DNA from 2 places in the Rhodopseudomonas parapalustris genome. Region 2 is predicted to be linked to the other one. Evidence: predicted binding sites of a transcription regulator. Region 2 holds the regulator's gene; the other holds the start of a gene.

Region 1 (15,102 bases), on a different contig from region 2:
CCGCCCACAGCGCGGCGCGGCGATCGAGCCCGAGCGAGCGGAAGGCATCGGCATCAGCCAGCAGGATCAGCGCCCGTTTCGGCAGCGCGGTGATGCGGGCGAACTGTTCGAGCGACGTGAACGCCCCCCTCGCCCGCGCCGCGACGATGCGCGCCGCCCAATCGTCGCTCGGCGCTTCACCAGCTTCCAGGCGCACCCGCTCCTCGTCCGGATCGGCCCAGCGAAACCCGTCGATCATCCGGAATCCGAGCCGCACCGCGTGATGCCTGCCGCATCGCTCCTCGAGCGTGCACTGGCCTTCGCTGAACGACACATCGACCGGCCGCACCTCGACGCTATTACTTCGCGCATCGCCGACGATCTGCGCCGGCGCGTAGAACCCCATCGGCTGCGAGTTCAGTAGCGCGCAGCAGAACGCGTCGGGGTGCTCGCACTTCATCCAGGCCGAGACATAGACCAGCTTGGCGAAGCTGGCGGCGTGGCTTTCCGGAAAGCCGTAGGAGCCGAAGCCCTTGATCTGCTCGAAGCAGTTCTTGGCGAAGGTGGCGTCGTAGCCACGCTTCACCAGATTGCCGATCATCTTGGCTTCGAACTTGCCGATCGTGCCGACATTGCGGAACGTCGCCATCGCGCGGCGAAGCTGATTGGCCTCGTCGGGCGTGAAATGCGCCGCCTCGATCGCGATCCGCATCGCCTGCTCCTGGAATAACGGCACGCCGAGCGTCTTGCCGAGAATCTGCCGCAGTTCGTTCTTGTCGCCGGCTTCCCCCGCCGGTGACGGATACACCACCGGCTCCTGCCCGTTCCGCCGCCTTAAGTAAGGGTGCACCATGTCACCCTGGATCGGGCCCGGCCGCACGATCGCGACTTCGATGACGAGATCGTAGAAACATTTCGGCTTCAGCCGCGGCAGCATGTTCATCTGCGCTCGGCTCTCGACCTGAAACACCCCGATCGACTCGCCGCGCTGGAGCATTTTGTAGACGGCGTTGTCATCCTCCGACTTGATGTCGGAAAGCTGGAACCGCACGCCCTTGTGCTGCGCGATCAGGTCGAAGCCCTTGCGGATGCAGGTCAGCATGCCGAGCGCCAGCACGTCGACCTTCATCATCTTGACGGCGTCGATGTCGTCCTTGTCCCACTCGATGAAGGTGCGATCCGCCATCGCGGCGTTGCCGATCGGCACATAGCTGTCGAGCCGATCCTGCGTCAGCACATAGCCGCCGACATGCTGCGACAGATGCCGTGGAAAGCCGATCAGCTCGGTGGCGAGTTCGACCGCGCGGCCGATCATCGGGTTGTGCGGATCGAGCCCGGCCTGACGCACCTGCATCTCGCTCACGCCCTTGCCCCAACTTCCCCACACCGTGTCGGCGAGCGCCGCCGTGACGTCTTCGGACAAGCCCAGCGCCTTGCCGACGTCGCGGATCGCCGAGCGCGGCCGATAATGGATCACGGTGGCGACGATCGCGGCGCGATGCCGGCCATAGCGCCGATAGATGTACTGCATCACCTCTTCGCGGCGGGAATGCTCGAAATCGACATCGATGTCCGGCGGCTCGTCGCGTTCCTCGGAGACGAAGCGCTCGAACAAAAGGTCGATCTCGGTCGGATCGACGCAGGTGATGCCGAGCACGTAGCACACGGCCGAATTTGCCGCCGAGCCACGGCCCTGGCACAGAATATTTTGCGACCGCGCGTAGCGGACGATGTCGTGCACGGTGAGGAAATAATGCGCGTAGCCGCGCCGTTCGATGATCGCCAACTCCTTGGCGATGGTGGCGCGCAGTCTGCCGCTGATGCCGTTTGGAAAATACTGCTTGATGCCCTGCTCGGTGAGATCCTGCAGATGCGCTTGCGCGGTTTTGCCCGGCGGCACCGGCTCGTCGGGATAGTGATATTTGAGTTCGTCGAGCGTGAAGCTGATACGGTCCGCGAACCGTAGCGTTTCGGCGATCGCGTCCGGATCGGCGCGGAACAGCCGCGCCATCTCGGCGGCCGGCTTCAGATGCCGCTCGGCATTGCCTTCGAGCCGGCGCCCGGCCTTGTCGATGGTAGTCTTTTCGCGGACGCAAGTCAGCACGTCCTGCAGCGCGCGCCGCGCGGCGTGATGATACAACACGTCGTTGGTGGCGATGCACGGCACCCGCGCTGCCGCCGCGATCCGCCGCAGCCGGCCCAGCCGACGCTTGTCGTCGCCGCGATAATACGGCGAAAGACCGAGCCAGACGGAGCCAGGATTGAGTGCAGTGACACGGTCCAGCGCGGTGGCAATCGCTTTGGTCTGGAAGCGATAGGCCGGCATGACGACCAGCAATATCTTCGAATGACGCCCCGTAACCTTTCTACCGTCATGCCCGGCCTTGTGCCGGGCATCCACCTCTTGCTGACTCAATCGTAGCAAAGGTGTGGATGGCCGGGACGAGCCCGGCCATGACGGCGTGGGGACCTGGTGAATGGAGGCCGAACGTTGATTCATCGAGGCCGAAGCCTCGTGCACAAAAGCTTCCAGATCCGCAAACGTCAGATCGCACTCGCCCTTCGCCGCGCGCCGCTTGCCGGCGCTGAGCAAGCGGCAGAGGCGGCCATAGGCGGCGCGATCGGTCGGATAAGCCAGCACGTCGGGCGTACCATCGGCGAAGCACAGCCGCGTCCCGATCAGCAGCTTCGGCTTGTGGATCAGCTCGTCGTTGGCGAGTTCGCTATAGGCGCGGACCACGCCGGCCAGCGTATTACGATCCGCAACGCCGATCGCGTCGAGCCCGAGCCGGCTCGCTTCATGGACATAATCCTGCGGATGCGAGCCGCCTTCGAGGAACGAGAAATTGGTGGTGACGCCGATCTCGGCGTAGCGCTGCACGCTCATGGGCGTCTCGTCTTAAAATTGAAGCGACAAATCCGTCATTGCGAGCGAAGCGAAGCAATCCAGAAGCGCCGTACACTGGGCGCCTGGATTGCTTCGTCGGCTTCGCCTCCTCGCAATGACGGGGAGAGGCTGTGCACACACTCGCCATCCCTCACGCGAACAGCCCGTGCATGTACCAGTGCGGCTGGCCGCTGCCGCCTACTTCCGGCATCACCTCGCTGCCGTACAGGCCGTCGCGATACAGCCAGAACCGCGCGCCGGCTTCGTCCTCGATCCGGAAGTAATCGCGGGTCAAGCCGGGCTCGGTGGCGCGCCACCATTCCATCGCGATCCGCTCCGGTCCTTCGGCGCGGGCGACGCGATGGAGGACGCGGCGCCAAGTGAACTGCGCCGGCGGGCCATCCGGCACGCCGGCCAGCACTTCGATCGGCTCCGGCGGCTGCAACAGCCGCAAGGGGCGCAGCGGCGGCTCGTCGGCGCGCGCCGGCCACGGTGCATCGCTGCCATCCGGCGGACAATGCTGCACCGGCACGGCAAGCGCGGCGCGCTCCGGGATATGGGTGTCCTGCGGCAGATAGCGTACCACCCGACGCGCGCCGAGCCGCGCCGACAGCATATCGGCCAGCAAGGCGACGTCCTCGGCCTGATGCGCCGTGGTGTCGAAACCGCGCTGCGCTTCGGTGACCGCCACGCTGACGCTGGCGGCGAGCCGGATAAGATCGAAACCGAAGCCGGGATCGAGCGGATCGTTCAGCGCATCGAGCTTTTCGGCGAACAGCCGCTGCACCACCTCGACCCGCGTCACCGGCTGGCCGGTCTCGACGCAGATCGAGCGCACTGCCCCGTCGCTGCGGAAGAAGCTGGCGGTGAGCTGCCGCGCTCCTTTGCCGCTCTTCTCCATCGCAGCGATCAGCAGTTTCGCCAGCGTCAGCAGCGTCGGCAGAATGACATCGAGAGTCGCGACCGGTTCGGGAAAATTCTTGTCGACGACGTAGTCCGGCGCGGGCCGCCGCGGTGAGATCGGCGCATCGTCCTCGCCGGTCGCCTGACGCAGCACCGCGACGAAGCCTTCACCGAACCGAGCCGCGAGTTCGGACGGCTGCCGCGCCAGCACCTCGCCGACGGTCTTGAGCCCGGCGCGGCGCAGCCCGCGCACGATTCCATCATCGACGCCGAGCGCCGCCACCGGCAGCGGCGCCACCGCGCGCGGCTCGTCGCCCGGCGCGACGATCAGGCCCGAGCCGCCGCGGGTCAGCGCCCGCGCCGCCACCGCGGTGCCGGCGATCGCCGCGCTGACCGCAAAGCCTTGCCGCGTCAACGCAGCGGTCAGCGTGTTCAGCAACTTGGCTTCGTCGCCGAACAGATGCGCGCAGCCGGTGATGTCGAGCAGCAGCCCGTCGGCGCCGTCGAACGCCACCAGCGGCGTGAAGCGGTCGCACCAGTCGGCGATCGCATTCAACAGCGCCGCATCGGCGAAGGGATCGTGATCGACGACGTCGAGCGCAGGATGCATCGCCCGCGCGGTGGCGAGCGGCATTCCGGGGATCACCCCGCCCCGGCTGGCGCGCGCATCACATGCCACGACCACCAGCGCGTTGTCGCGCTTGGCAGCGACGACGCGTAGCAGGCGCGGCGCTTCAGCCAGCGAGCCGCCGCTCGCTTGAGATTGGCGCTCGAACCGATCGGTCGACAACCTCGGCAGCCACAGGCCGAGAATGCGTCTGCGGTTCACGGAAGCGGCACGCATCACAATTCCATTCCATGATCCAACGGCCGGTTGGGCCGTGACGGTTACGAAGCAGCGAAGTCTCGAACACCGGAGCGCCCCAATCCTCGCTCGGCGGCGAATGCGCCGCGCGCACCACCCAGCGTGTCTCCGCGGTGGAGGCCTGCGGCGCGGCGGCGATCCGCAGCATCAAGGCCGTGACGCCGGACTGCTGCGCCGCCAGTGTCAGTTTCCGCGACGCGACGGCATCGAACGCGCGGGTCTCGCCCCACAGCTCGGTGATCACCGCGCCGAGGCCATTGCAGGCCAGCGCATCGGCCGCAGCGCGCAGTGCGCTGTCGGCATCATGCGCCTGCACCATCACCAGGCGACGCGGATCGAGCCCGAGTTCGGCCAGCCCCGCCATCGCCAGTTCGCCGTTTTCACGCGCGGAAAAATCCTGGCGGATCCACAACAGGTAGCGCGCCTCGGCGAGCAGCCGCGCCACACCGGCGATGAAGCCAGTCGCCGCTGCGGCGTGACGGCCGTCGCAGAACACCTCGTGCAGCGCGCCCTGCACCAGCCCGCCGTGCAGCGTCGCGTCGGCGTCCGCATGGCCGAGCGGCACGCGGCGCAGCGTCTCCGCCGTCCCGCTTTCGAGCCGGTCGATTTCGCCCTGCAGGCGCGCAAGCATGCTGTGGCGGGCGCTGTCCATGCGCCGTTCCTTTTTCCGTTGCCGTTTTTCCGGATTCGATGAACCCGTTGCCGGCCCATTTGTTCATGATATGTTCTAATAAATCCCTGCCTTGGTGCGGAGTCAATCGGGATCGCACCGAGGTCTTGCGGCATTTTTTTTCGCGAGATGAATCAAGGAGATTCCAAGCATGGACGTGCAGCGCAAGCTGGCCATCCTGGCGGACGCGGCGAAATACGACGCCTCCTGCGCCTCGAGCGGGACGGAGAAACGCGACAGCCAGGGCGGCAAGGGGCTGGGCTCGACCGCGCCCGGCATGGGCATCTGTCATTCTTACTCGCCGGACGGCCGCTGCATCTCGCTGCTCAAGGTGCTGCTGACCAATGCTTGCGCCTATGACTGCCTGTATTGCGTCAACCGTGCCTCGTCGAACGTGCCCCGTGCCCGCTTCACCGTCGATGAAGTCGTGCGGCTCACGCTCGACTTCTATCGCCGCAACTACATCGAGGGGCTGTTTCTGTCTTCGGGCATCATCCGCAGCGCCGACTACACCATGGAGCAGATCGTCGAAGTCGCGCGGCGCCTCCGGGAGGAGCATCACTTCCGTGGCTACATTCATCTGAAGACGATTCCGGAAGCCGACGATGCGCTGATCGCCAAAGCCGGCCGCTATGCCGACCGGCTCAGCATCAATATCGAGGTGCCGGAGGAGACCAGCCTCGCACAATTGGCGCCGGAGAAGAACGTCCGCGCCATCCGTCGAACCATGGGGCGGCTGCGGCTGAAGCTGGATGAAGCGACCGAGGCAAAGGCCGAGGTGCGGAAGACCCTCACCCGCGCCAAGCCGCCGCGTTTCGCGCCGGCCGGCCAAAGCACGCAGATGATCGTCGGCGCCGACAGCGCCACCGACCAAACTATCCTGAACACCTCCGCCAATCTCTACGGTTCGTACAATCTGAAGCGGGTCTATTACTCGGCGTTCAGCCCGATCCCGGATTCCAGCCGGGCACTGCCGCTACAGGCGCCGCCGTTGGTGCGCGAACATCGGCTGTACCAAGCCGACTGGCTGATGCGGTTCTACGGCTTTGAGGCCGGCGAGATCATCGATCCGGTTGCCGGAATGCTGTCGCTGGAGATGGACCCGAAGCTGGCCTGGGCGCTGCGCCACCGCGAGCGCTTTCCGCTCGACGTCAACCGCGCCAGCCGCGAAGAATTACTGCGCATTCCGGGTTTCGGCCGCAAGGCGGTCGATCGCATCATCGATACCAGGCGCCACAGCGCGATCCGCAGCGCGGACCTTTCGAAACTCCACATCCCACGGAACAAGGCACTGCCGTTTATCGTTCTCCCCGACCACCGTCCTCCGGCTTACCAACTCGACGGCACAAGGCTGGCGGAGCGGTTTCGGCCGAAGGCGCAGCAACTTGGATTTGGGTTTTGACGCATCGTCATTGCGAGCGAAGCGAAGCAATCCAGAAGCTTTAGTGCAAGGAGCTGGATTGCTTCGTCGCTTCGCTCCTCGCAATGACGGGGATAGGTGATTAGCTAAAAGCACCGTCGTCATCCTGAGGTGTGAGCGAAGCGGCACCGCAGGATGACAAACTAACGAATTGAGAAGGGAGAAATCGAATCACCACCATGCATCGCATCCGGCTCGACAGCGACACCGATTTCGACGGCTGGCGCACCGCGGCGCGGGAGCTGGTGCTGGCGGATGTGGCGCCGGCGGATATCACATGGAGCGTGACTGGCGACGAGCCCGAGCTGTTCGATGCGGCGGGGCTGGCGCCAGATGCCGGGTCCTTTGCTGAAACGGCTGCGCCGTTCACACATTCTGCCCAATCGCCTCGCCCCGCGCAGACCTTCAACGTCCCTGCCAGCTTCGTCGAGCTGGCGCAGACCGCAATCCTGCACCGCGATCCACAGCGCTTCGCCTATCTGTATCAGTTGCTGTGGCGGCTTCGCACAAATCCCGAGCTGATGCAGATCGCCACCGATCCCGACATTGCGCGGCTGCAGGCAATGGCCAAGGCGGTGCGGCGCGACGAGCACAAGATGCATGCCTTCGTCCGCTTCCGCGAGATCGGCCGCGAGCCGAAGTCTCGCTATGTCGCCTGGTTCGAGCCGGAGCATCATATCGTCGAGCTCGCCGCGCCATTCTTCGCGCGGCGTTTCGCCGACATGGAATGGTCGATCCTGACCCCCGACGTCTGCGCGCATTGGGACGGCCACAGAGTCGCGATCACGCCCGGCGTCAGCAAGGCGATGGCGCCATCGGACGATCGCCTCGAACAAACCTGGCTCACTTACTACGCCAGCATCTTCAACCCGGCGCGGCTGAAGAGCAAGGCGATGCAGGCCGAGATGCCGAAGAAGTATTGGCGCAATCTGCCCGAAGCGGCGCTGATCAAGCCGCTGATCGACCACGCCGAGCGCAAAGCGCAGGCGATGGTTGCAGCCGCGGCGACCGCGCCGAAGAAGCCGCAGCGACAGGAGCAGCCGATGACGAAAGCCGTGCCGAACGCCGACACGCTGGCGCATCTGCGCGAGGAGGCGCAGGGTTGCCGTGCCTGCGAGCTGTGGAAGGACGCGACCCAGATCGTGTTCGGCGAAGGCCCGCCGCACGCCATTGTGATGCTGGTCGGCGAGCAGCCCGGCGACACGGAAGACCTCGCCGGCAAACCGTTCGTCGGCCCGGCCGGACAGATGCTCGACCGTGCGCTGGCGGAGGCCGGTGTCGATCGCAGCAGGACTTACGTGACGAACGCAGTGAAGCACTTCAAATTCGTCCCGCGCGGCAAGATCCGCCTGCATCAGAAACCGTCGACGCTGGAGATCAAGGCATGCCGGCAATGGGTCGAGCGCGAGCTCGCCGCGCTGCAGCCGCTCCTCGTGGTGGCGATGGGCGCCACCGCAGCGCAAAGCGTGCTCGGCAAAATTACCCCGGTCAACAAGACCCGCGGCCATCTGATCGACCGCAACGACGGCCCACAGGTGCTGGTCACCGTGCATCCGTCCTATCTGCTGCGCCTGCCGGACGCCGAAGCCAAAGAGCGCGAATACGCCCGCTTCGTCGCCGACCTGAAGATCGTTGCTGCGCATCTGAAGAAGGCGCACGCGGCCTAGCTTCAGTGTGGCGCGCCGATGACGCCGCAATGTTTTCGGCTGAGCACCTCCGTCGGGCAGGTATTTATTTCCACTAGACGGAATGGACTCGAAATTCGGTAACCGTCGCAACTCGCACGGGTTGAGCAACCGTGCCGAACCGGCTAACCCTCGCTGCACTGCCAACGCTGCACTGCAACGTACGCCGCAAGACCAACAACAACACGCGAGGAATCCGATGTCTGCCCTCTCCCGTTCCATCGCCGCCGTCGCGGCCGTCGCGCTGCTGTCCGCCACCGGCGGACAAGCGTTGGCGCAGAAGAAATACAGCCCCGGCGCCAGCGACACCGAAGTCAAGATCGGCAACATCGTGCCCTATTCGGGTCCGGCGTCGGCTTATGGCAGCGTCGGCCGGGCGCAGGAAGCCTATTTCAAGATGATCAACGACAAGGGCGGCATCAACGGCCGCAAGATCGTCTACATCTCCTACGACGACGCCTATTCGCCGCCGAAGGCCGTCGAGCAGACCCGCAAGCTGGTCGAGAGCGACGAAGTGCTGTTCATGTTTTCGCCGCTCGGCACGCCGTCGAACACCGCGATCCAGAAGTATCTCAACGCCAAGAAGGTGCCGCACCTGTTCCTGGCGTCGGGCGCCACCAAGTGGAACGATCCGAAGCACTTCCCGTGGACGATGGGTTGGCTGCCGAACTACCAGAGCGAAGGCCGGATCTACGCCAAGTACATCCTGAAGGAGAAGCCGGACGCCAAGATCGCCGTGCTGTATCAAGGCGACGACTTCGGCAAGGACTATCTGAAGGGTCTCAAGGATGGTCTCGGCGCCAAGGCGTCGCAGGTCGTGATCGAGGACAGCTACGAGCTGACCGAGCCGACCGTCGACTCCCACATCGTCAAGATCAAGGCCTCCAACCCGGACGTGCTGGTGATCTTCGCGACGCCGAAATTCGCCGCGCAGACCATCAAGAAGGTCGCCGAGCTGGCGTGGAAGCCGATGATGATCGTGCCGAACGTGTCGGCCTCGACCGGCAGCGTCATGAAGCCGGCCGGATTCGAGAACGCCCAGGGCGTCATCTCTGCCTCCTACGCCAAGGACGCGACCGACAAGCAGTGGGAGAACGATCCCGGCATGAAGGCGTATTACGAGTTCCTGGCGAAGTATGCGCCGGACGCCAATCGCGCCGATTCCTCGTTCATGACCGGCTACAACATCGCCGAGACGGTGGCGGTGCTGATTAAGCAGTGCGGTGACGACCTCACCCGCGCCAACGTGATGAAGCAGGCCGCCAGCCTGAAGGACGTCCAGCTCGGCGGCCTGCTGCCGGGCATCAAGCTCAACACCTCGGCGACCGACTTCGCGCCGATCGAGCAACTGCAGCTCATGAAGTTCGAAGGCGAGCACTGGAAGCTGTTCGGCGACGTGATCGAAGGCGAAGTGAATTCGCCGAACGGCGGCTAGTCGCTCCCTCACCTTCGTCATTCCGGGGCGCCGCGGAGCGGCGAACCCGGAATCCCGAGGTTCTTGACCACCAGAGAATTCCGGGTTCGCTCGCTGACGCGAGCGTCCCGGAATGACGGCTGTTGCAGTTGGAACGTCTTGCCGCCGCGGCGACGGCCTGCGACAAGTTCGGTCATGACCGATCATCGACCGCTGCTCCGTTCCATCTTCGATGCGGCCGTCGCCGCCGCACATCCGGATCGCGTACTCCCCGCGCATCTGCCGCCACCCCCGCGCGGCCGGATCATCTGCCTCGCCGCGGGAAAGAGCGCCGCCGCGATGGCCGCCGCCGCCGAGCGGCACTACCTCGACACATTGGGACTGGAATCGTCGCGACTGGTCGGCATCGCCACCACGCGCCACGGCCACCGCGTGCCGACCCGCAGGATCGAGGTGATCGAAGCCGGCCATCCGATGCCCGACGCCGAAGGCCTGCGCGGCGCTGAAGCGAGCCTCGCCCTCGCCGCCACCGCGACGCCGGACGACCTGCTTCTCGTCCTGCTGTCGGGCGGCGGCTCGGCCAATTGGATCCTGCCCGCCGGAGGCATCACGCTCGCGCAGAAGCAGCAGACCACCCGCGCGCTGCTGCGCTCCGGCGCCCCGATCGGTGAGGTCAACACGGTCAGAAAACACCTGTCGCGGATCAAAGGCGGCCGCCTCGCCCGCACCGGCCAAAACGCCGGACAGATCCTGACGCTGGCGATCTCGGACGTGCCGCGCGACGAGCCGTCTGCGATTGCGTCGGGCCCGACCGTTCCCGACCCGAGCACGCTCGCGGACGCCCGCGAGCTGGTGGCGCGCTACGATCTGCAGCTCGATCCGGCGATCGCCGCCGCGCTGAACGATGAGCGCAACGAAAGCTGCAAGAAGGACGACGCCGCGTTCGCGCGCGCGGGGTTCGAGATCATCGCCCGGCCGCGGCAGTCGCTCGATGCCGCGATCGAAGTTGCGCGCGCCGCCGGCTTCGAGATCGCCGATCTCGGCGCCGATCTCGAAGGCGAAGCCCGCGACGTCGCCGCTGCGCATGCACAGCTCGCGCGCGAGGCCCGCGCGTCGGGCCGCAAGCTGGCGATCCTGTCCGGCGGCGAACTCACCGTCACGGTACGAGGCCAGGGCCGCGGCGGGCCCAACCAGGAATACGCACTCGCGCTGGCGCAGCATCTGTCCGGTTTGCCCGACATCGCCGCGCTCGCCGCCGACACCGACGGCGCCGACGGCGGCGCCGGCAACGCCGACGATCCCGCCGGCGCGCTGATCGACGCAGCAACTTTCGCCAAGATCGCCGAGCAGCAGCAGCTCGATCCCTCCGCCTATCTGGCCGACAACGATGCCACCGGCTTTTTCGCCCAGACCGGCGACCTACTGGTCACCGGCCCGACGCTGACCAACGTCAACGATATCCGGGTGATCTTAGTTTAGTTCATCCCCTCTCCGTCATTGCGAGCGAAGCGAAGCATCCAGGAGTTCCGTACCTTGAGCTCCTGGCTTCGTCGCTTCGCTCCTCGCAATGACGCACGAGAGGCCGCCCGCTAACAATCGCCGTCATGCGCGGGCTTGCCCCGCCTGCGGGGCCATTGCCACTCCGGCGGGGCGAAGGCCCGCGCATCCATCGCCTCAGGGAGATGGACGCCGGGTCGAGCCCGGCGAATGACGTGGTTGATTGTGCCTGCTACTCCGCCGCCTTCGGCTGCCGCCGATCGAGCGACGACAGCGCGTGCAGCAGCACCGCGCGGACGCGATCGCTGTCGGTGGCCGCGACAGCCGCGGTGTCGAGGCGGAAATCGAAGCCCGGTATCTTCTCCATCACCACCGCCGAGGCCTCGCTGCCGTCGCGGAGGTGATCGACCACATACGGCACCACCTCGCGGCTGATGCCCTTCATGGTGATCGAGGGCAGCGCGTGCGCAGCGATGATGTCGCTGACCAGCGCGTAGGTCTCGTAGCTGATGACGATGCCGCCCGGCTCGGCGATCGATTGCAGCCTTGCGGCGAGGTTCGCCTCGGCGCCGATGATGGTGTAGTCCATCCGGTCGGCGCTGCCGAAATTGCCGACATTGCAGTAGCCGGAATTGATCCCGATCCGCGACCGGAACGGCTGCTCGATCCCGGCCGCGCGCCATTTCGCGTTGAGCTCCGACAGCCGGCGCTGCATCGCCCACGCCATCCGCACGCAGGCCTGGGCGTCGGCGCGGTCGCCCTTGGTTTCAGGATCGCCGAAGAAGATCAGCATCGCGTCGCCGATGAATTTGTCGATCGTGCCGCCGTAGCGATGCGCGATCTCCGACATCTCGGTGAAATACTCGTTGAGAAGCTGCGTGATCAATTCGGGCTGCAGCCGCTCGGTAGTGGCGGTGAAGTTCTGGATATCGGAGAAGAAGATCGTCAGCTTCTTGCGCTCGGTGTGGATGACGACGTCCTTCTGGCCGGAGAAAATACTCTTGTAGATCTGCGGCGGGATGTAGCGCGAGATCTTCATCGACAACGATGCCAGGAAGTCGTTGTTGGTTTCGAGCTCGCGATTCATCGCCACGATCTTCAATGACTGCCGGCGCTGCATCCCTAGGAACGATACCCCGCACACCGCGGCGAGCACGAAATACGCCAGCAGGAACTTGAACGAGAACAGATTGGCGGCGATCGGCTGGGTGATCATCACCTCCTGGATGCCGCGGACGTCGCCGACCTTCCAGTCGCGCTTCGGGCTTTCGGGGTGGGTGTTGTGGCAGGCGACACAGGCCGGCGCCATCGTCACCGGCGACACCAGCCGGACGCTGTCGCTGAACAGGCTCGCGGATGCCGACACGATGTTCTCGCTCGAGTCCTTGCGCAGCGCCGCGAGGGCGTCGCGCTCGAAGGCGTCGAGCCGGTGCGGAGCGCGATTGGCGAACGGATAATCCGAGACGAAACGATAGGTGATGTTGCTCTGCTGCTCGCCGATCACCTTGCCGAGTTCGAGCGACAGCGTCGCCGGGATCGGGATTGCGCCGGGCACCTTCTCGTAGTCGTGGATCACCTGCACCTGGCCGGGATGAGCCAGAATCCGCCCGACCACGTTGGCGGCGTAATAGTGCCGCACGCTCTTGATCACGGAATTCAGATCGGACGCTTGCCGGCGCAGCGCCGCGTCGGCGAGGCTGGTGAGGTCAAGCCACACCGCCAGCGGCAGGCCGAGCAGCAGCAGTGCGATGGCGAGGCCGGTCCACCATCCGCGGGCACGCAAATCGTCGGTTTCTGACTTGTCCATGCCGCCCAGCCCTGGTTGCCGTAATCACCGGCAACCTAGCGCGCAGGCGGTATAAAGAGAAGCATCTGGGGTGCAGAGCTACCGGTGGAAGAGCACGCATTGTCGCCCGAGAGGGCATCCAGCTCAGCGGCCGGCTGTGGTGCGGATCGGGCGGCCTTGCGAGATGAAGGCATAATGGCCGTTGGCGAAGGTGCCGATCATCAGCGCCTCGGTCACCGGCTCGGCGATCTCGCCCGCCGCAGCCCAATCGATCACGAAATTGGCGCCGGTCCCGCCGCGGGTGTCGAGCGTGGGGACGAACGCCTCGATGGTGGCGAACGGCTTCAGCGCCACCGCCCCTTCGAGATAGCTCTCCACCATCTTGCCGGCGCCGTCGTAATAGCCGATCCGCTTGATCACCAGCGGCTTGGTCTCGGAAGCGTTATGGATGCTCAGTGTCACCGAAAAATTCGCCCGCGTTGCGCCCTGGTTGATCGACACGCTGGAATAGGCTGGCACATAGATTGAGCCCCCGACCGAGAGCGGCGCGGCCGGCAACGCGGTCAGCGACGCAGCGAACGTCTGGGCGATGCCGCGCGGGCCCGATGATTGCGCCAAACACGGTGCGCTGACCGACAGAATCAGGCATGTCACCCGGAGAATCGCGGGAATGCCAAAGCGGCGGCGTCCCGTTCCGCGAGCCGGGCTCCCGATGCGTTGTCTCAGCATGGTTGTCCCTTTATTGTTCGCGCCAGGGCGTTCCACGGCGGCAGGTGCATGCACGAACTGATTGGCGATATCACGCTGAGCATCCTGTTCGCCTGGCTGCTCGGTCTGGCGGCGCATTTTTTCCGTCAACCGCTGATCCTCGCCTACCTTATCGCCGGCTTCGTGATCGGTCCATTCGGCCTTGGCTGGGTGAAATCGCAGAACTCGATTTCGGTCATCTCCGAGCTCGGCCTGATCTTCATGCTATTCATGATCGGGCTGGAGATCGACCTGAAGAAGATCATCCGCGCCGGCCCGGTGATCCTGGTGGCGGCCGGCGGCCAGATCGTCGGCGGCGTCGCGCTCGGCATCGCGTTCTTCATCGGCATCGGGCTCGCATTCGGCGGCGGCCATTTCGACGCGCTGTATCTGACGGTAGCCTGCGCGCTGTCTTCCACCGTGATCATCGTCAAGGTGCTGTACGAGAAGCGCGAGCTCGACACCCTGCCGGGCCGGATCACGCTCGGCATCCTGGTGTTGCAGGACATCTTCGCGATCCTGTTCCTCGCGGTGCAGCCGAGTCTCGCCGATCTGCAGATCTCGGTGCTTCTGATCTCGGTCGGCCGCGTCGCCGTGCTGGTCGCGACTGCGGCGCTCTTGTCGCGCTACGTGCTGCCCTGGCTGTTCCACCGCATCGCCCGCACGCCTGAACTGGTGCTACTCGGCGCGCTGGCGTGGTGCTTTCTGATCGGCGGCATCGCCGAGCATCTGCATCTGTCGCGCGAGATGGGCGCGCTGGTCGCCGGCGTGTCGCTGTCGACCTTCCCCTACGCGCTCGACGTCACCGCCAAGGTGACGACTCTGCGGGACTTCTTCATCACGCTGTTCTTCGTCGCGCTCGGCATGACCATCCCGATCCCGAACGGCTCGGTGATCGGGCTCGCCCTGGCGATCGCAGTGTTCACGCTGGCGAGCCGGCTGCTGACCACCTTCCTGCCGCTGTATCTGATGAAACAGGGCCTGCGCGCCAGCCTGCTGCCGGCGCTGAACCTGGCGCAGATCAGCGAGTTCTCGCTGGTGGTGATCCAGACCGGCGTCGCCGCCGGCCATATCGGCACCCAGACCGCCAGCGCCGCCTCGTTCGCCTTCGTGCTGCTCGCGGTGCTGTCGACCTTCGTGATCATGCGCAGCGATCCGATCACCCGCCGCGCGATCGGCGCGCTGAGCAAGCTCGGCTTGCGCGATCTCGGCCAGCAGCAGAGCGGTGCCGACGCAGCCGCGGAGGCGG
Region 2 (15,102 bases):
TGCCGCCGGAGTTCTCGAGCGTCTATCTGCCGGTGATGATCAAGGCGGACGACGCATCGCCGTCCGCCTGACGTCGGTGCGCCGCGTTACTGCGGCGGGTTGCGGCAATCCATCGAATACACCAGCTCGCCCTTGGCGGTGCGGCCGATCGGCTGGCACGGCACATAGGCGCGGCCGGCTTGCCCACTCGGCGCAGCAGCGGGCCGCGCGGCTTCGCTCGGAGCCGCAGCCGGCGTGGTCGCCGGTGTCGAAGCTGCGGGGGGCGCCGCGGGTGCAGCGGCTCCAGGCGCGGACGCGCTCGGCGGGCCGTAATCGTCGGCGTTGAACGACGGCGCCCAGCCTTTGCTCCAGTCGTGGCGCATCCAATACACCGAGCCGAACGCGATGATGCCGACCACGACCATGATCCGCAGGAACCATTTCGGAAAGTCTTCCATCTGCCCGCTCCGTCCGCTCGATGCCGGGAACGTGGTACAGGCGGACGCGACGGTTCGACAATAATGATTTCGAACGACGCGGCGGCAGGTCGCGGGGCGCCGCGATGGCGCTGCGGCCTTGCGTGGTCGCGGCGCGCCACCTAAAGCCGGATCGGGACGGTTCGATTCTCATTCGCCTGCAAGGGAGGAGCCCGATGGCTTTGATGCCGGTCGACGAAGCGCTCGCCGCGGTGCTGGCCGGCGCGCGCGGGCTCGACATCGAGATGGTCGCGCTCGAGGATGCCCACCGCCGCGTGCTGGCGCGCGACCTCGCCGCGCTCCGCACCCAGCCGCCGCAGCCGATGTCGGCGATGGACGGCTACGCCGTGCGCGCCGCCGATGTCGCGGCGCCGCCGGCGACGCTGCGGGTGATCGGCGAGATCGCCGCCGGCCGCCCTGCCACGGTCGGCATCGGCGCGGGCGAAGCGCTGCGGATCTTCACCGGTGGCGTCGTCCCCGAGGGCGCCGATGCGGTGGTGATCCAGGAAGACACGTTGCGCAACGGCGACCACGTCACGGTCAACGAAGCCGTCCGACTCGGCCGCCACATCCGCCCCGCAGGGGTCGACTTTCGCGAAGGCCAGGTGCTGCTGCATCAGGGCCACCGGCTCAACGACCGCGACCTTGCTCTTGCCGCCGGCATGAACCACGCCGCGCTGCCGGTGCACCGTCGGCCGCGGCTGGCGCTGCTGGCCACCGGCGACGAGCTGGTGATGCCGGGAACGGCGCCCGCCCCCGGCCAGATCGTCTATTCCAACGGCTACGCGCTGCGCGCCTTGGCGCAGGCCGAGGGCGCAGAGGTGATCAACCTCGGGATCGCCGCCGATACGCTCGAAGCGACCCGGGCGGCGATCCGGCAGGCCCGCGATCTCGGAGTCGATTTGCTGGTCACCACCGGCGGCGCCTCGGCCGGCGACCACGATCTGGTCAAGGACGCGCTGGAGGCCGAAGGCACCCGGATCGCGTTCTGGAAAATCGCGATGCGCCCGGGCAAGCCGATGATGCACGGCCATCTCGGCGCGATGCGGGTGATCGGCCTGCCGGGCAACCCGGTGTCGTCCTACGTCTGTGCGGTGCTGTTCATGGTGCCGCTGATCCGCGCGCTCAGTGGCATGAGCCAGCCGACGCACATCCGCGAGTCGGCTCTGCTCGGTGCCGACCTCGCCGCCAACGACACCCGCGAGGACTATCTACGGGCCCATCTGGCACGCGACGACGCCGGCCGGCAGGTCGCCACTCCGGTCGACAGCCAGGACTCCTCGCTGCTGGCACGGCTCGCGGCGGCCGAGGCGCTGATCGTCCGTCCGGCATTCGCGCTGCCCGCGCAGGCCGGCTCCCCCTGCGTCATCCTTAAGCTCCCGCTATAACGACCCGTGAAATTCCTGGCGTTCGATTAACAGGTTGCGGAACACACCCCGAACATATAGTGTCCGTTCATGATTTGTTTTCGAGATTCGGCGATAATGAGGCTGTTACGCAGACTCGTCGTCCGAACCGAGACGCACCTCGAACCGGCCGGTCGTCGCCGAATGGGAAATCGCCGATGCTGACGCGCAAGCAGTTTGAGCTGTTGAAATTCATCAACGAGCGGCTGAAGGAAGCCGGGGTTCCGCCGTCGTTCGACGAGATGAAGGATGCGCTCGATCTGCGCTCGAAGTCGGGCATTCACCGCCTGATTACGGCACTGGAGGAGCGCGGCTTCATCCGGCGATTGCCGAACCGCGCCCGGGCCATCGAAGTCATCAAACTCCCCGATACCAGCGGCATGCCCAGCGGCGGTCGCCGCGGCTTCACCCCGAGCGTGATTGAAGGCAATCTCGGCAAGGTTCGGCCGCCGAGCCCGGAGCCGGCCGAAGACGATCATAATCGCGGCAGCGTCGCGGTTCCGGTGATGGGCCGGATCGCCGCCGGTACGCCGATCGAAGCGCTGCAGAGCCGCAGTCACACCATCAGCGTGCCGGCCGACATGCTCGGCAGCGGCGAACATTACGCGCTCGAAGTACGCGGTGACTCGATGGTCGAGGCCGGTATCCTCGACGGCGACATGGCGTTGATCCAGAGGAACGACGTCGCCAGCACCGGTGACATCGTCGTGGCGCTGATCGACGAAGAGGAAGCCACGCTGAAGCGGTTCCGCCGCCGCGGCGCCTCGATCGCGCTGGAGCCAGCCAACGCCGCGTATGAAGTGCGGATCCTGCCGCCCAATCGCGTCCGCATTCAGGGCAAGCTGATCGGGCTGTACCGCAAATACTGAGCCAGGCGGTTCGGTCTCCAACGAGCATCACTCTCAATCGTCGCCCGTCCGATCCTGCGGCGCCGGAGTGGCATCCTCGGATGCTGCCGGTGCGGGCCGTCTGATCGAGGCCGGCCTGCCCTGCGCGTCCGCTGCCGCTTCGGCCCATGGCCGGCTGTGCCCCCTGGGCCGGGCTGCCTCGATTACAAACACGGCCGGCGCGTCGCCACTTCGTCGCAGCGCCAGCGTTCCACCCGTTCGCAGATCATCGTCGCCGAGCACCTGCGCCGCACAGTCCGGCGGCGGCTGCGCCGCGGTGACGACCAGCGCCGCGCGAGCGCAATCGTCGGCCAATCCATCGGGCCGCAGCGACAGCGCCACCAGCCGCCCGTCCGCGAGCGGCGTGACGCAGCCATCTGCATCGCAGGACACACCGACGCGAAGCGAGGCATCATCCGGCGTGCGGGAATCGGCGTCTGCGGCAAGCCATTGCTTGAGCCGGAACGCATCGGCGCCGCTCTGCATCAGCCGGAGCCGACCGTCGGCGCCGCGCACCGCGACCTGCCTGCCGTCGCCGGCGACCAGTACCTCCGGCTGCAGCGTCAGCGCCGCCCAGACGATCGCGCCGATCAGGCCGAGCGCCCCGCTCCAACGCAGCGGCGTGCGCAGCAAACCAACCGTGACCAGCGCGAGCGTGGCCAGTAGCAGCGGTCCGGGGCCGAATGCGGTGACGCGGCCGACCGCGCCGGGCAGCGCCGCCACCCATTGCGCCACCAGGGTCATCCAGTCGATGCCGAATTCCATGATCCGCCAGAACGGCGCGTCGAGTCCAAACGGGATCGCGACGAGACCGAGCAGCCCCGCCGGCATCACGATCGCTGAGACCACCGGCATCGCCGCCAGATTGCTGAGCACGCCGTAGGGCGTGATGCGGTGGAAGTGATAGGCGGCGTAGGGCATGGTCGCGAGGCCTGCGACCAGCGAAGCGAGTGTCAGCAGCGCGATCTCCCGCCCGCCCCACAGCGCCACCCGCGACGCCACCGAGCTGTCGTCTGCTGCGAACAGCGCCGGCATCCCGATCTGCACCAATGCGACCAGACCGAGCGTGGCGGCAAACGACATCTGAAAACTGGGATGCACCAGCGCTTCGGGCGCAATCGCCAGCACGATCAGCGCCGCCAGCGCCAGGGTCCGGAAGGTGATGGCGCGGCGATCGACCATCACCGCGATCAACACGACCGCGGTCATCAGAAAGCTGCGCTGGGTCGCGACTTCGGCGCCGGATAGCAACAGATAGAACGCAGCGGCCGCGAGCGCTGCGGCAGCCGCGACCTTCTTGATCGGAAACGTCACCGTGAGCGCCGGGATCAGCGCCAGTAGCGCGCGCAGCGCAAAGAACACCACGCCCGCCACCACCGCCATGTGATAACCGGAGATCGACAGCACATGGCCCAGTCCGGAGACGAACATCGCATCGTTGACCGGTGTCGAGATCGCATCGCGCTTGCCGGTGAGCAGTGCGGTGGCGATGGCGCGGGTATCGCCGTCGAGCGCGGCTCTGATCCGCGCGTCGATGGCGTCGCGCAAGCCCTGCATCGCGGCGGCATAGCGCAGCCGCCAGCCTCCGCTTTGCGCCGGCGCTTCGACAGTGATCGTGCCGAGCACGAAGCCGGACGCGGCGATACCCTGGAAATACAGATCGCGGGCGAAGTCGTAGCCGCCCGGCTGCAGCGGCTGTAGCGGCGGCTGCAGCCGCGCCTTCAGCGTCACGAAGCTGCCGACCGCAGGCGCCTTACCCTTCTTCACCGACAGTCGCACCCGCTCGAGCTGTGGCGGGGCGCGTGCCGCCTGCATCTGGGTGACACGCAGTACGAAGCGGTCGGTGCGCTCGCGCTCTTCGCGAACTTCGACGAAGCCGCTCAGCTTGGCGGCGTACACCGGCGTGATCAGTACCGGATGCGCAACCCGTGACGCCTTCAGCGTCGCGGTGGCAAAGCCCGCCACCGCCGCCGCGATCAGCAGCAGCGGCGCGAAAGCGCGGGTGCGGCGAAGCAGAAAGGTCCCGATCGCGAATCCGACCGCGGTCGCAGCGGCGACCCAGGCGACCGGCTCGTGATCGGCCGCAAAATACAGTGCGATGCCGGCACCGAACGCGACCGGCGTCCATGGCAACAGCCGCCCCGGCCCGGCTTCGGCCCGCGCCCACACGCGCAGCCGATCGGTCAGCGCAGTCCACGCCGTCAGCCCCCACGCCAACAGCGCGCCGGTGCCGGCCGAGGCGCCGACCGGCCATGTCCGTGCCTTGGTTCGATCGCGCCGCTGCAAGGCCGCGCCCCCACCTTCGCCGCCGGGCGAACAGTGGAACAGATCAGCGGCACCGGCAATCGCCAGCGCCGCACCGTCGGAGATCAGGCTCGATCGGGCGTCAGCCCTTCGCCACTTCCTTGGCGAAGGTATCCCGGAGCCCGATGGTGCGATTGAACACCGGCTTGTCCGGCGTCGAGTCGCGATCGCGGACGAAGTAGCCCTGACGCTCGAACTGCAGCGGCTCGGCCGAATTGCTCGCCGCCGTCTCCGGTTCGATCCGGGCGCCGGTCAGCACTTCGAGCGACTGCGGATTGAGATCGTCGGCGAAGGTCGCCGCGCTCGGTGCCGGGTTGGCGAACAACTGGTTGTAGATCCGGATCTCGGCCTTGACCGACTGCGCCGCCGGCAGCCAGTGCATCGTCGCCTTGACCTTGCGACCGTCGGGCGCGTTGCCGCCGCGGGTTGCCGGATCGTAGGTGCAGCGTAGCTCGACGATCTCGCCCGCGTCGTTCTTGATCACCTCGCGGCACTTGATGAAATAGGCGTAGCGCAATCGCACTTCGTTGCCCGGAGACAGCCGGAAGAACTTCTTCGGCGGGTTCTCCATGAAGTCGTCCTGCTCGATGTAGATCTCGCGCCCGAATGCGATCTTGCGGGTGCCGGCGCTGGGATCGTCGGGATGGTTGATCGCCTCCAGTTCTTCGGTCTGGCCTTCCGGATAGTTCTCGATCACCACCTTCAGCGGCTTCAGCACGGCCATCCGGCGCTGTGCGGTGCGGTTCAATTCCTCGCGGATGCAGAACTCAAGCATGCCGAGATCGACCACGCTGTTGGCTTTCGCCACGCCGATGCGCTTGACGAAGTCGCGCAGCGCCGCCGGCGGCACGCCGCGACGGCGCATCCCGGCCATCGTCGGCATCCGCGGGTCGTCCCAGCCGGCGACATGGCCGCCGCGCACCAGTTCGGTCAGGACGCGCTTGGACAACAGCGTATAAGTGATGTTGAGGCGGGCGAACTCATACTGCCGCGGCTGCGACGGTACCGGCAGCTTCGACAGCAGCCATTCGTACAGCGGCCGATGGTCCTCGAACTCCAGCGTGCAGATCGAATGGGTGATGCCCTCGATCGCGTCCGACTGGCCGTGCGCATAGTCGTAGCTCGGATAGATCGACCATGTGTCGCCGGTCCGCGGATGATGCGCGTGCAGAATGCGATACAGCACCGGGTCGCGCAGATTGATGTTGCCCGACGCCATGTCGATCTTGGCGCGCAGCACCCGCGAGCCGTTCGGGAATTCGCCGGCCTTCATTCGCCGGAACAGGTCGAGATTTTCCTCGACCGAGCGGTCACGGAACGGGCTGTTCTTGCCCGGCTCGGTCAGCGTCCCGCGGCTGGCGCGGATCTCGTCCTGCGACTGGTCGTCGACATAGGCGTCGCCGTTCTGGATCATCAGCTCGGCCCAGGCATAGAGCCGCTCGAAATAGTCCGAGGCGTAGAACATGTGCTCGCCCCAGTCGAAACCGAGCCAGCGCACGTCGGCCTGAATCGAGTCGATGTATTCCTGCTCTTCCTTGGTCGGATTGGTGTCGTCGAACCGCAGGTGACAGCGGCCGCCGAATTCCTGCGCGATGCCGAAGTTCAGCGCGATCGACTTGGCGTGGCCGATGTGCAGATAGCCGTTGGGCTCCGGCGGGAACCGGGTCACGATGGTCCGGTGCCTGCCGCTGTCGAGATCGGCCTGGACGATGTCGCGAATGAAGTCGCGCCCTGCTTCGCCCGCCGCTGTATCTGCCGTGGTCATTCGTCAATCGTCCTACTGGTCGGAACCGAAGGGGGTATCTGCCAAATCCGCCGCCCCGCGCCAACCCCCAGGGGACGCGCGGAGCACTTTAGTTATGCGCCGATCCTGCTATACACCCTGCGCGCCGCTCCGGCCCTGTTCCCTTCCCTGCAATTGGTTCGAATGACCCGTCCCGTCGTCACCCGCTTCGCGCCCTCGCCCACTGGTTTCCTGCACATCGGCGGAGGCCGCACCGCGCTGTTCAATTGGCTGTACGCGCGCAAGCACGGCGGCACCATGCTGCTGCGAATCGAGGACACCGATCGCCAGCGGTCGACCCAGGAGGCGATCGACGCCATCCTCGACGGGCTGAAATGGCTCGGAATCGATTGGGACGGCGGCACTGTCTACCAGTTCGCGCGCGCCGCGCGGCATCGCGAGGTCGCCGAGCAATTGCTCGCTGCCGGCAAGGCCTACCGCTGTTACGCCACCGCCGAGGAGCTGGCGGCGATGCGCGACAAGGCGCGAGCCGAGGGCCGCGCCAAGCTGTACGACGGCACCTGGCGCGACCGCGATCCGGCCGAGGCGCCGGAGGGCGTCAAGCCGACCATCCGGCTGAAGGCACCGCTCACCGGCGAGACCGTGATCGACGATCAGGTCCAGGGCCGAGTCGCCTGGCAGAACGAGAACCTCGACGATTTGGTGCTGCTGCGCGGCGACGGCACCCCGACCTACATGCTGGCGGTGGTGGTCGACGACCACGACATGGGCGTCACCCACGTCATCCGCGGCGACGACCACCTGATCAATGCTGCGCGTCAGAAACAGATCTACGATGCGATGGAGTGGGAGCTGCCGGTGATGGCGCACATCCCGCTGATCCACGGTCCCGATGGCTCGAAATTGTCGAAGCGCCACGGCGCGCTCGGCGTCGACGCCTATCGTGCGATGGGGTACCTGCCCGCCGCACTCCGCAACTACCTAGTTCGTCTCGGCTGGAGCCACGGCGATCAGGAAATTTTTACCACACAGGAAATGATCGAGGCGTTCGACCTGCCGGCGATCGGCCGCTCGGCGGCACGATTCGATTTCGCCAAACTGGAGAGTCTCAACGGTCACTACATCCGCCAGAGCGACGATCACTGTCTCGTGAGCCTGCTCGAGGACCTGCTGAAATACGTGCCGCAAGGTCCGGCGATCGCCGCGAAATTCGACGACACGATCCGCGCCAAGCTGACCCAGGCGATGCCCGGTCTGAAGGAGCGCGCCAAGACCCTGATCGAGCTGCTCGACAATGCCGGGTTCATCTTCGCCGATCGGCCCCTGGCGCTCGATCCGAAGGCGCAGGCGGTGCTGACGCCCGAAACCCGGCAGTTGATCGGCCGGCTCCGCGCCGCGCTGGAGGACGTCACGCCATGGACCGCCGCGACCACCGAAGCTGCGATGCGGACGTTCGCCGAACAGGCCGGGCTCAAGCTCGGCGCCGTGGCGCAACCACTCCGGGTGGCCCTCACCGGACGAACCACATCGCCGGGAATCTTCGATGTTTTGGCGGTGCTGGGACGCGATGAATGCCTGTCCCGGCTCGCAGATCAGGCCGGATAAAAGCCCCGGAAACGGCTGGTGTCCGGCCGCCTTGCAGTGCACAGTGCAATGAGCTACGCATTTGCGCCAGCGCTTCAAGACAACCAGTCTCGCTCGCAAGAGCACTGCGCATACGGCTGGTTTCGCCAACGAACATCGGGGACCACACGATGGACGCAACGACCAACAACAAGACGGCAACGCTCACGGTTGGAAACAAGAACTACGATCTTCCGATTCTGACCGGAACAGTCGGCCCCGACGTCATCGACATCGGCAAGCTCTACGCCCACACCGGAATGTTCACCTACGATCCGGGATTCACCTCGACGGGGAGCTGCCAATCCAAGATCACTTACATCGACGGCGACGCCGGCGTTCTCGAGTACCGCGGCTACCCGATCGAACAGCTCGCCGAAAAAGGCGACTTCCTCGAGACCTGCTATCTGTTGCTGTACGGCGAACTGCCGACCAAGGCGGCGAAGGAAGATTTCGACTACCGCGTCACCCGCCACAACATGGTGCACGAGCAGATGGCCCGGTTCTTCCAGGGCTTCCGTCGTGACGCACACCCGATGGCGGTGATGGTGGCTTCGGTCGGTGCGCTCGCCGCGTTCTACCACGACTCCACCGACATCAACGATCCGACCCAGCGGATGGTCGCCTCGATCCGGATGATCGCCAAGGTTCCGACGCTGGCCGCGATGGCCTACAAGTACTCGGTCGGCCAGCCCTTCATCTATCCGAAGAACACGCTCAGCTACGCTGCGAACTTCCTCCGGATGTGCTTCGCTACGCCGTGCGAGGAATACATCGTCAATCCGGTGCTGGCGAACGCGCTCGACAAGATCTTCACGCTGCACGCCGATCACGAGCAGAACGCCTCGACTTCGACCGTGCGCATCGCCGGCTCGTCGGGCGCTAATCCGTTCGCCTGCATCGCGGCCGGCATCGCCTGCCTGTGGGGCCCGGCACACGGCGGCGCGAATGAAGCTGCGCTGCAGATGCTGAAGGAGATTGGTTCGGTCGAGAACATCCCAGACTTCATCGCCAAGGTGAAGGACAAGAGTTCGTCGGTGCGGCTAATGGGCTTCGGCCACCGCGTCTACAAGAACTACGATCCGCGCGCCAAGATCATGCAGCAGGTCTGCCACGAGGTGCTGGCCGAGACCGGTCATCACGGCGACCCGCTCCTCAAGGTGGCGATGGAGCTCGAGAAGATCGCGCTCAGCGATCAGTATTTCATCGACCGCAAGCTGTACCCGAACGTCGATTTCTATTCGGGCATCACGCTGAAGGCGATGGGCTTCCCGACCGACATGTTCACCGTGCTGTTCGCGGTCGCCCGCACCGTCGGCTGGATCAGCCAGTGGAGCGAGATGATCGAGGATCCGCAGCAGAAGATCGGCCGTCCGCGCCAGCTCTACACCGGCGCCACCACCCGCGACTACGTCGAGATCGACAAACGCGGCTGATCGTCGACGCAGCTCAAAGAACCAACGGCGGACCGCTCCAGCGGTTCGCCGTTTTCGTTTGTAGCCTGCGGCTGATGGGAGCTGCGGCGCGCAGCTCAGTAGCGGGCGCGGTCCGGCAGTGCGCGGAACTCGTTCCAGACCTTCTTGCGGTGAACGACAGTCACCGACGCGAACAGCACATCGAGCGCCGAGGCGGACTCGATGTTGGTTTTCTTCATGGGAGGGAGCTCCGGTTGAGACGGTCCGCGTCCTCTCCGGTCCATTGACGCGCAAACTGGAGCTTCGACGCGTCGGCAGGCTAGTTGCAATCCATTGAGAATTGATTGCAACAACCGCCATCTTCAATCGCGGTGGCCAACGGCAATCAGGCCTGGTGCATCACGTCCAGCACGATGTCGGCCGCACGTCCGCTCGGGGTCTGCTCGCCGGTCGACAGGATGTCGTCGATCTTTGCAAAGCCCGCGAGCTGGCGCCGCCGCGCCGCGGTGTCGCCGATCAGATCGCGGACCGCCGGGGCGAGCTTGGCGGCCACGCACTCCTCCTGGATGAACTCGGGCACCACCTCCTCGCCGATTACCAGATTGGCGAGGATCACTGTGCCCGGACGCACCACCCGGCGCGCGATCCAGATCTCCACGCTGCCGGCCCGATAGGCTGTGACCATCGGGACTCCGGCGATCGCGAGCTCCAGCGTCACCGTACCCGACTTCGCCAGCGCAGCATGCGCTGTCCGAAACGCAGCGCGCTTCTCCTGCTCGCCGACGACGATCCGCGGCTGCACCTCCCACGAAGCCACCGCAGAGCGGACCAGCGCTTCCAGATGCGGCGTGGTCGGCAGCACCGCCTCGAACGCCACGCCCTCGCGCCGGAGCTGCGCCAGCGTCTCGCCGAATGCCGCGGCGTGGTGACGGACTTCGCTGCGCCGGCTGCCGGGTAGTACCAGCAGCACCGGCGGTGAAGCCTCGCGGCGCTCCTGCTCGGCCTCGTTCGGCCGCAGCGAGCCGAACTGCTCGGTGAGCGGATGGCCAACGTAACTGCACGGCGGCCCCTTCAGCCGGCGATATTCGGCCGGCTCGAACGGCAGCAGCGCCAGCACATGATCGACATAGCCGAGCATCGCCCGCGCCCGCCCCGGCCGCCACGCCCACACGGTCGGCGACACGTAGTCGACGATCGGGATCGAAGGATCGCGCCGCCGGACCCGCCGTGCGACGCGATGGGTGAAGTCTGGACTGTCGATGATCACCAGGATGTCGGGCTGAGTGGCGACCACATCGTCGGACGCGCGCCGGATCAATTTCAGGATCATCGGCAGCCGTTGCAGCACCGCGGCGAAACCGATGATCGACAACTCCTCGATCGGAAACAGCGATACCAGCCCCTCGCCGGCCATGCTGCGACCGCCGATGCCGGCGAACCGCACCGAGCCGCCGAGCCGCGACCGCAGTTCGCGCATCAAGGCAGCGCCGAGCCGATCGCCGGACTCCTCGGTGGCGATCAGATACACCGTCCGCACCCGATCCTCGGCCTTTGCCGCCGTGCTCATGCGGGCATCCCGATCACAAACAGCCCCGCCCGGTCGGCGGCGGCGATCATGTCTTGCGGCTCGGCGACAACGGTATGGCCTGCCACGACGGCGACGCCGCCGAGCTGCGCGGCGACCAGTCCCTCGATGGTCTTCGGTCCGAGCGCCGGCAGGTCGAAGCGCAGATCCTGGCCGATCTTCGGCGCCTTCACCAGCACGCCGTGGCCGGGCTTGGCGCGGATCCGCCGAGCGTCACGGAGCTGCGCCACCCGCCGCAGCAACTCGTCGGTGCCGCCGGTGTCCTCGACAGCGACTACATGCCCGTCGATCACCACGCAGCCCTGGCCGATGTCGAACGGGCTCAGCGCCGCCAGCACGGCACGGCCCTTGGCAATGTCGGCCTGAACGTTGGCATCCGGCGCGGCGCGGGTGAGACAGCCCTCCGGGATCAGCAGATCGCTGGCGATATCCTTCAGGCCGAGCAGCCGGAAACCATAGCGCTCGAACAGCCGGCCGACGCCGCTCAGCAGATGGTCGTCGCCGCCGCGGTAGGCCGCCAGCACCGCCGGGAGTACTTTGATGGCGCCCCAGTCGAGCCGCAAATCCGACAGCGCCGGCCGCACCAGGGAGCCGATGAACACCAGGTCGCGGCAGCCTTCGGCGCGCAGCAGACGCAGCAGCCTGCCGAACGCCCCCATCGGCAGCCAATGATGCCTGTAACCGGTCACGCGCTGGGGATCGCAGCTCCCCTTCAGGGCGAACAGCACCGGGGTCAAGCCGCGGGCGGCGAGCAGGTCGGCGACCGCGAACGGCAGCGTGCCGCCGCCGGCGATGATGCCGACGGGGCTAGCTGTCTGCAGCGAGGGATCGGTCATGGCCGGAGCGCCGGCCGGTCAGGCGTCGTCGCCGTCGTTGACGGCCGTGCCGCCTTCACGCGCCATGCACAGCGCGATGCGCTGGCCGCGACCGCCGCGTCCCTTGATGTCGTCGATGAACGTGATGATCTCGGCGATCGCCGGGTCGTCCGCCGTGCGCGGCCGCACCCGTTCGAGCCGTTCGGCGAGCGGGCCGCTGCTGTGGAACAGGTCGTTGAAGAACGAGCGCACAATCGCGAGCCGCTCCTTGGTGAACTTACGCCGGCGCATGCCGACGATATTCAACCCGGCCAGCTTCGCATAGATGCCGTTGGCCAGCGCGTAGGGAATGACGTGGGTGCGCAGGCCGCTCATGCCGCCGATCATCACCTGGGGACCGACCCGGGTGAACTGCTGCAGCACGGTCATACCGCCGATGAAGGTGAAATCGCCGATTTCGCAATGACCGCCGAGGGTGGCGGCGTTGGCGAAGATCACGTCGTTGCCGACGATGCAGTCGTGGCCGACATGGCTCGCCGCCATGAAGAACCCGCGATCGCCGACGCGGGTGACGCCGCCGCCGCCGACCGTGCCGGTATTCATCGTCACGTTTTCACGAATGGTGCAGGCGTTGCCGATGATCAGCGTGGTCGGCTCGCCCTTGTAGCCGGTCGATTGCGGCGCGCCGCCGAGCGAGGCGAACGGATGGATGATGCAGCCTTCGCCGATCGTGGTGTGGCCGGTGACGTTGACGTGGCCGATCAGCCGGGTTCCCGCGGCGATGCTGACGTTTGGGCCGATCGTGCAATAAGGCCCGATCTCGACCCCGTCGCCGATTACGGCCCCGTCTTCGATCCGCGCAGTCGAGTCAATTGTGCTCATTCAGGTCCGTCAATCTGCCAGCATCGCGCCGACATCGGCTTCGGCAACGATCTGGCCGTCGACTTTGGCCTCGCCGTGAAACCACCACATCGTCTTACGGCGTCCGGTGCGTGTCAGATGATACTCGACGGTATCCCCTGGAATTACAGGCTTGCGGAACTTGCACTTGTCGATGGTCAGGAAATACACCGCGCGCGGCTTCTCGGTGCCGGTCACCGACAGAATGCCGATCACGCCAGCGGTCTGCGCCATGCCCTCGATCATCAGCACGCCGGGATACACCGGACGCTCAGGGAAGTGTCCCTGAAACGCCGGCTCGTTGACGGTGACGTTCTTGACGCCGATGCCGCTGTAATCCTCGCGAATGTTGATGACGCGATCGATCAGCAGAAACGGAAAGCGGTGCGGCAGTGTCTTGAGGATGGTGTTGATGTCAACGTTCTCAAAGCGAATCGGCGATTCCATCACCCCCGTCCTTCATCCCTGTCGTCGTCGGGTCGTGCCGCGGTCTCGGCTCCGCCACTCTCGGCGAGCCGCCGTACCGCCAGCATCTCCCGGAACCATGTTCTGGTCGGGCGCGCAAACATGCCGCCCCATCGCTCACCGGCGGGGATACTGTCCTTGACCCCGGACATCGCCGCCACCTGGGCGCCGTCGCCGATCACCACATGATTGTTGATGCCGACCATGGCGCCGAGCGCGACGTTGTCGCCCAGCGTCAGGCTGCCGGCAAGACCGCATTTGGCGGCGATCACACAATGTCGACCAATTGTTACGTTGTGGCCGATCTGAACCTGATTGTCGATCTTGGTGCCTTCGCCAATTACGGTGTCACGCAGCGATCCGCGATCGATCGTGGTCCCGGCGCCGAGCTCGACGTCGTTCTGGATGATCACCCGGCCGGTCTGCGGAACCTTGGTATGGCGGCCGGCAAAGATGAAGCCGAAGCCGTCCTGACCGATATGGCAGCCGGGGTGCATCAGCACGTTGTTGCCGATCAGCGCATGTTGCAGATGACTGCCGGCGCCGATGTCGCAATCCCGCCCTATCTTGACGCCAGCGGCAATCACCGCACCCGCCCCGATTACCGTACCCGAGCCGATCTCGACGTCGGGGCCGATCACGGCGAGTGGCTCGACCGTGACTTCGTCTTCGAGCCTGGCGGTGTCGTGGATCACCGCTGTCGGCGCGATTTCAGGCGCTGCCGCCAAGCCGGTGTGCGGCCGTAACGCGTCTTCATAGAGGATCCGGGCATAGGCAACGAAGGCATGGAACGGCCTGCGGGCTCGCAGCACGGCGACGTGCTGCGGGACCCTGCCCTCGAACCGCTCGCTGACAAGACAGGCGCCGGCCCGTGTGTTCGCGAGTTCGTCGGAGTACCGGAGGTTCTCGAAGAAGCTCAGGTGCATGGGCCCGGCCTCGTCGAGCGAGGCCAGTCCAGTGATGCGATGCTCCGCGCGCGAAGCATCAACCAGCGTTGCTTTCGTCAGGCTGGCGATCTCGGCCAGGGTCGACGAAGGACGCGGCGGGAAAAACGACGTGGATGCCATTCCTTCGGTCGTGGTCCGGGGTGCGGGACTTAGAACGAGGTCCCGCCGCCGAACTTGAACTCCTGAACGCGGTCGTACTTACCCTTGGTGATCGGGATGGCGTAGTCGAAGCGCAGCGGACCGAACGGCGACGCCCAGATCAGGCCAACACCGACCGAAGTGCGGACGAGGTTGGTGTCGTCGTAGTTCAGGCCAGCGCAGCTACCAATCATGGTCTGGCTCGCCGGAACGCAACCGGGAGAGTTGACTTCGCCAGTGACTGTCCACGAAGTCGGTCCCTTGTAGTCGAACAACGAACCAGCGTCGGCATAAACGGCGCCCTTTAATCCGACCTCTTTCGGCAGGAACCAGAACGGCATCTGCAATTCGACCGACGCACCCCAGTAGTTGGTTCCGCCGAGCGCGTCGCCGCCGTAGCCATAAATGGCATAGGTTC

Evidence for each region. Region 2 encodes LexA, which represses DNA repair genes until DNA is damaged. Its sites were predicted from a motif close to TGTTCNNNNTGTGTTCNG; they were not measured.
Region 1: M9H71_RS16825 (ImuA family protein) is a predicted target of LexA. The motif match lies at 5,347-5,364, and genes of this name have one in related genera.

What each region holds. Positions count from the first base shown of each region.
Region 1 is NZ_JAMKBZ010000019.1:46,770-61,871, forward strand. Features, by position in the region: gene M9H71_RS16815 (error-prone DNA polymerase) at 1-2,866, opposite strand, end outside; gene M9H71_RS16820 (Y-family DNA polymerase) at 3,018-4,613, opposite strand; gene M9H71_RS16825 (ImuA family protein) at 4,504-5,286, opposite strand; gene M9H71_RS16830 (putative DNA modification/repair radical SAM protein) at 5,456-6,706, shown strand; gene M9H71_RS16835 (UdgX family uracil-DNA binding protein) at 6,904-8,391, shown strand; gene M9H71_RS16840 (ABC transporter substrate-binding protein) at 8,609-9,844, shown strand; gene M9H71_RS16845 (glycerate kinase type-2 family protein) at 10,019-11,302, shown strand; gene M9H71_RS16850 (adenylate/guanylate cyclase domain-containing protein) at 11,553-13,127, opposite strand; gene M9H71_RS16855 (DUF3124 domain-containing protein) at 13,251-13,835, opposite strand; gene M9H71_RS16860 (cation:proton antiporter) at 13,884-15,102, shown strand, end outside.
Region 2 is NZ_JAMKBZ010000036.1:2,448-17,549, forward strand. Features, by position in the region: gene M9H71_RS22325 (acyl-CoA thioesterase) at 1-71, shown strand, start outside; gene M9H71_RS22330 (hypothetical protein) at 87-437, opposite strand; gene M9H71_RS22335 (molybdopterin molybdotransferase MoeA) at 632-1,843, shown strand; gene lexA (transcriptional repressor LexA) at 2,020-2,730, shown strand; gene M9H71_RS22345 (ComEC/Rec2 family competence protein) at 2,764-5,034, opposite strand; gene M9H71_RS22350 (glutamine--tRNA ligase/YqeY domain fusion protein) at 5,135-6,817, opposite strand; gene gltX (glutamate--tRNA ligase) at 6,980-8,401, shown strand; gene gltA (citrate synthase) at 8,551-9,855, shown strand; gene M9H71_RS22365 (hypothetical protein) at 9,951-10,073, opposite strand; gene lpxB (lipid-A-disaccharide synthase) at 10,220-11,401, opposite strand; gene M9H71_RS22375 (LpxI family protein) at 11,398-12,255, opposite strand; gene lpxA (acyl-ACP--UDP-N-acetylglucosamine O-acyltransferase) at 12,274-13,116, opposite strand; gene fabZ (3-hydroxyacyl-ACP dehydratase FabZ) at 13,126-13,581, opposite strand; gene lpxD (UDP-3-O-(3-hydroxymyristoyl)glucosamine N-acyltransferase) at 13,581-14,666, opposite strand; gene bamA (outer membrane protein assembly factor BamA) at 14,696-15,102, opposite strand, start outside.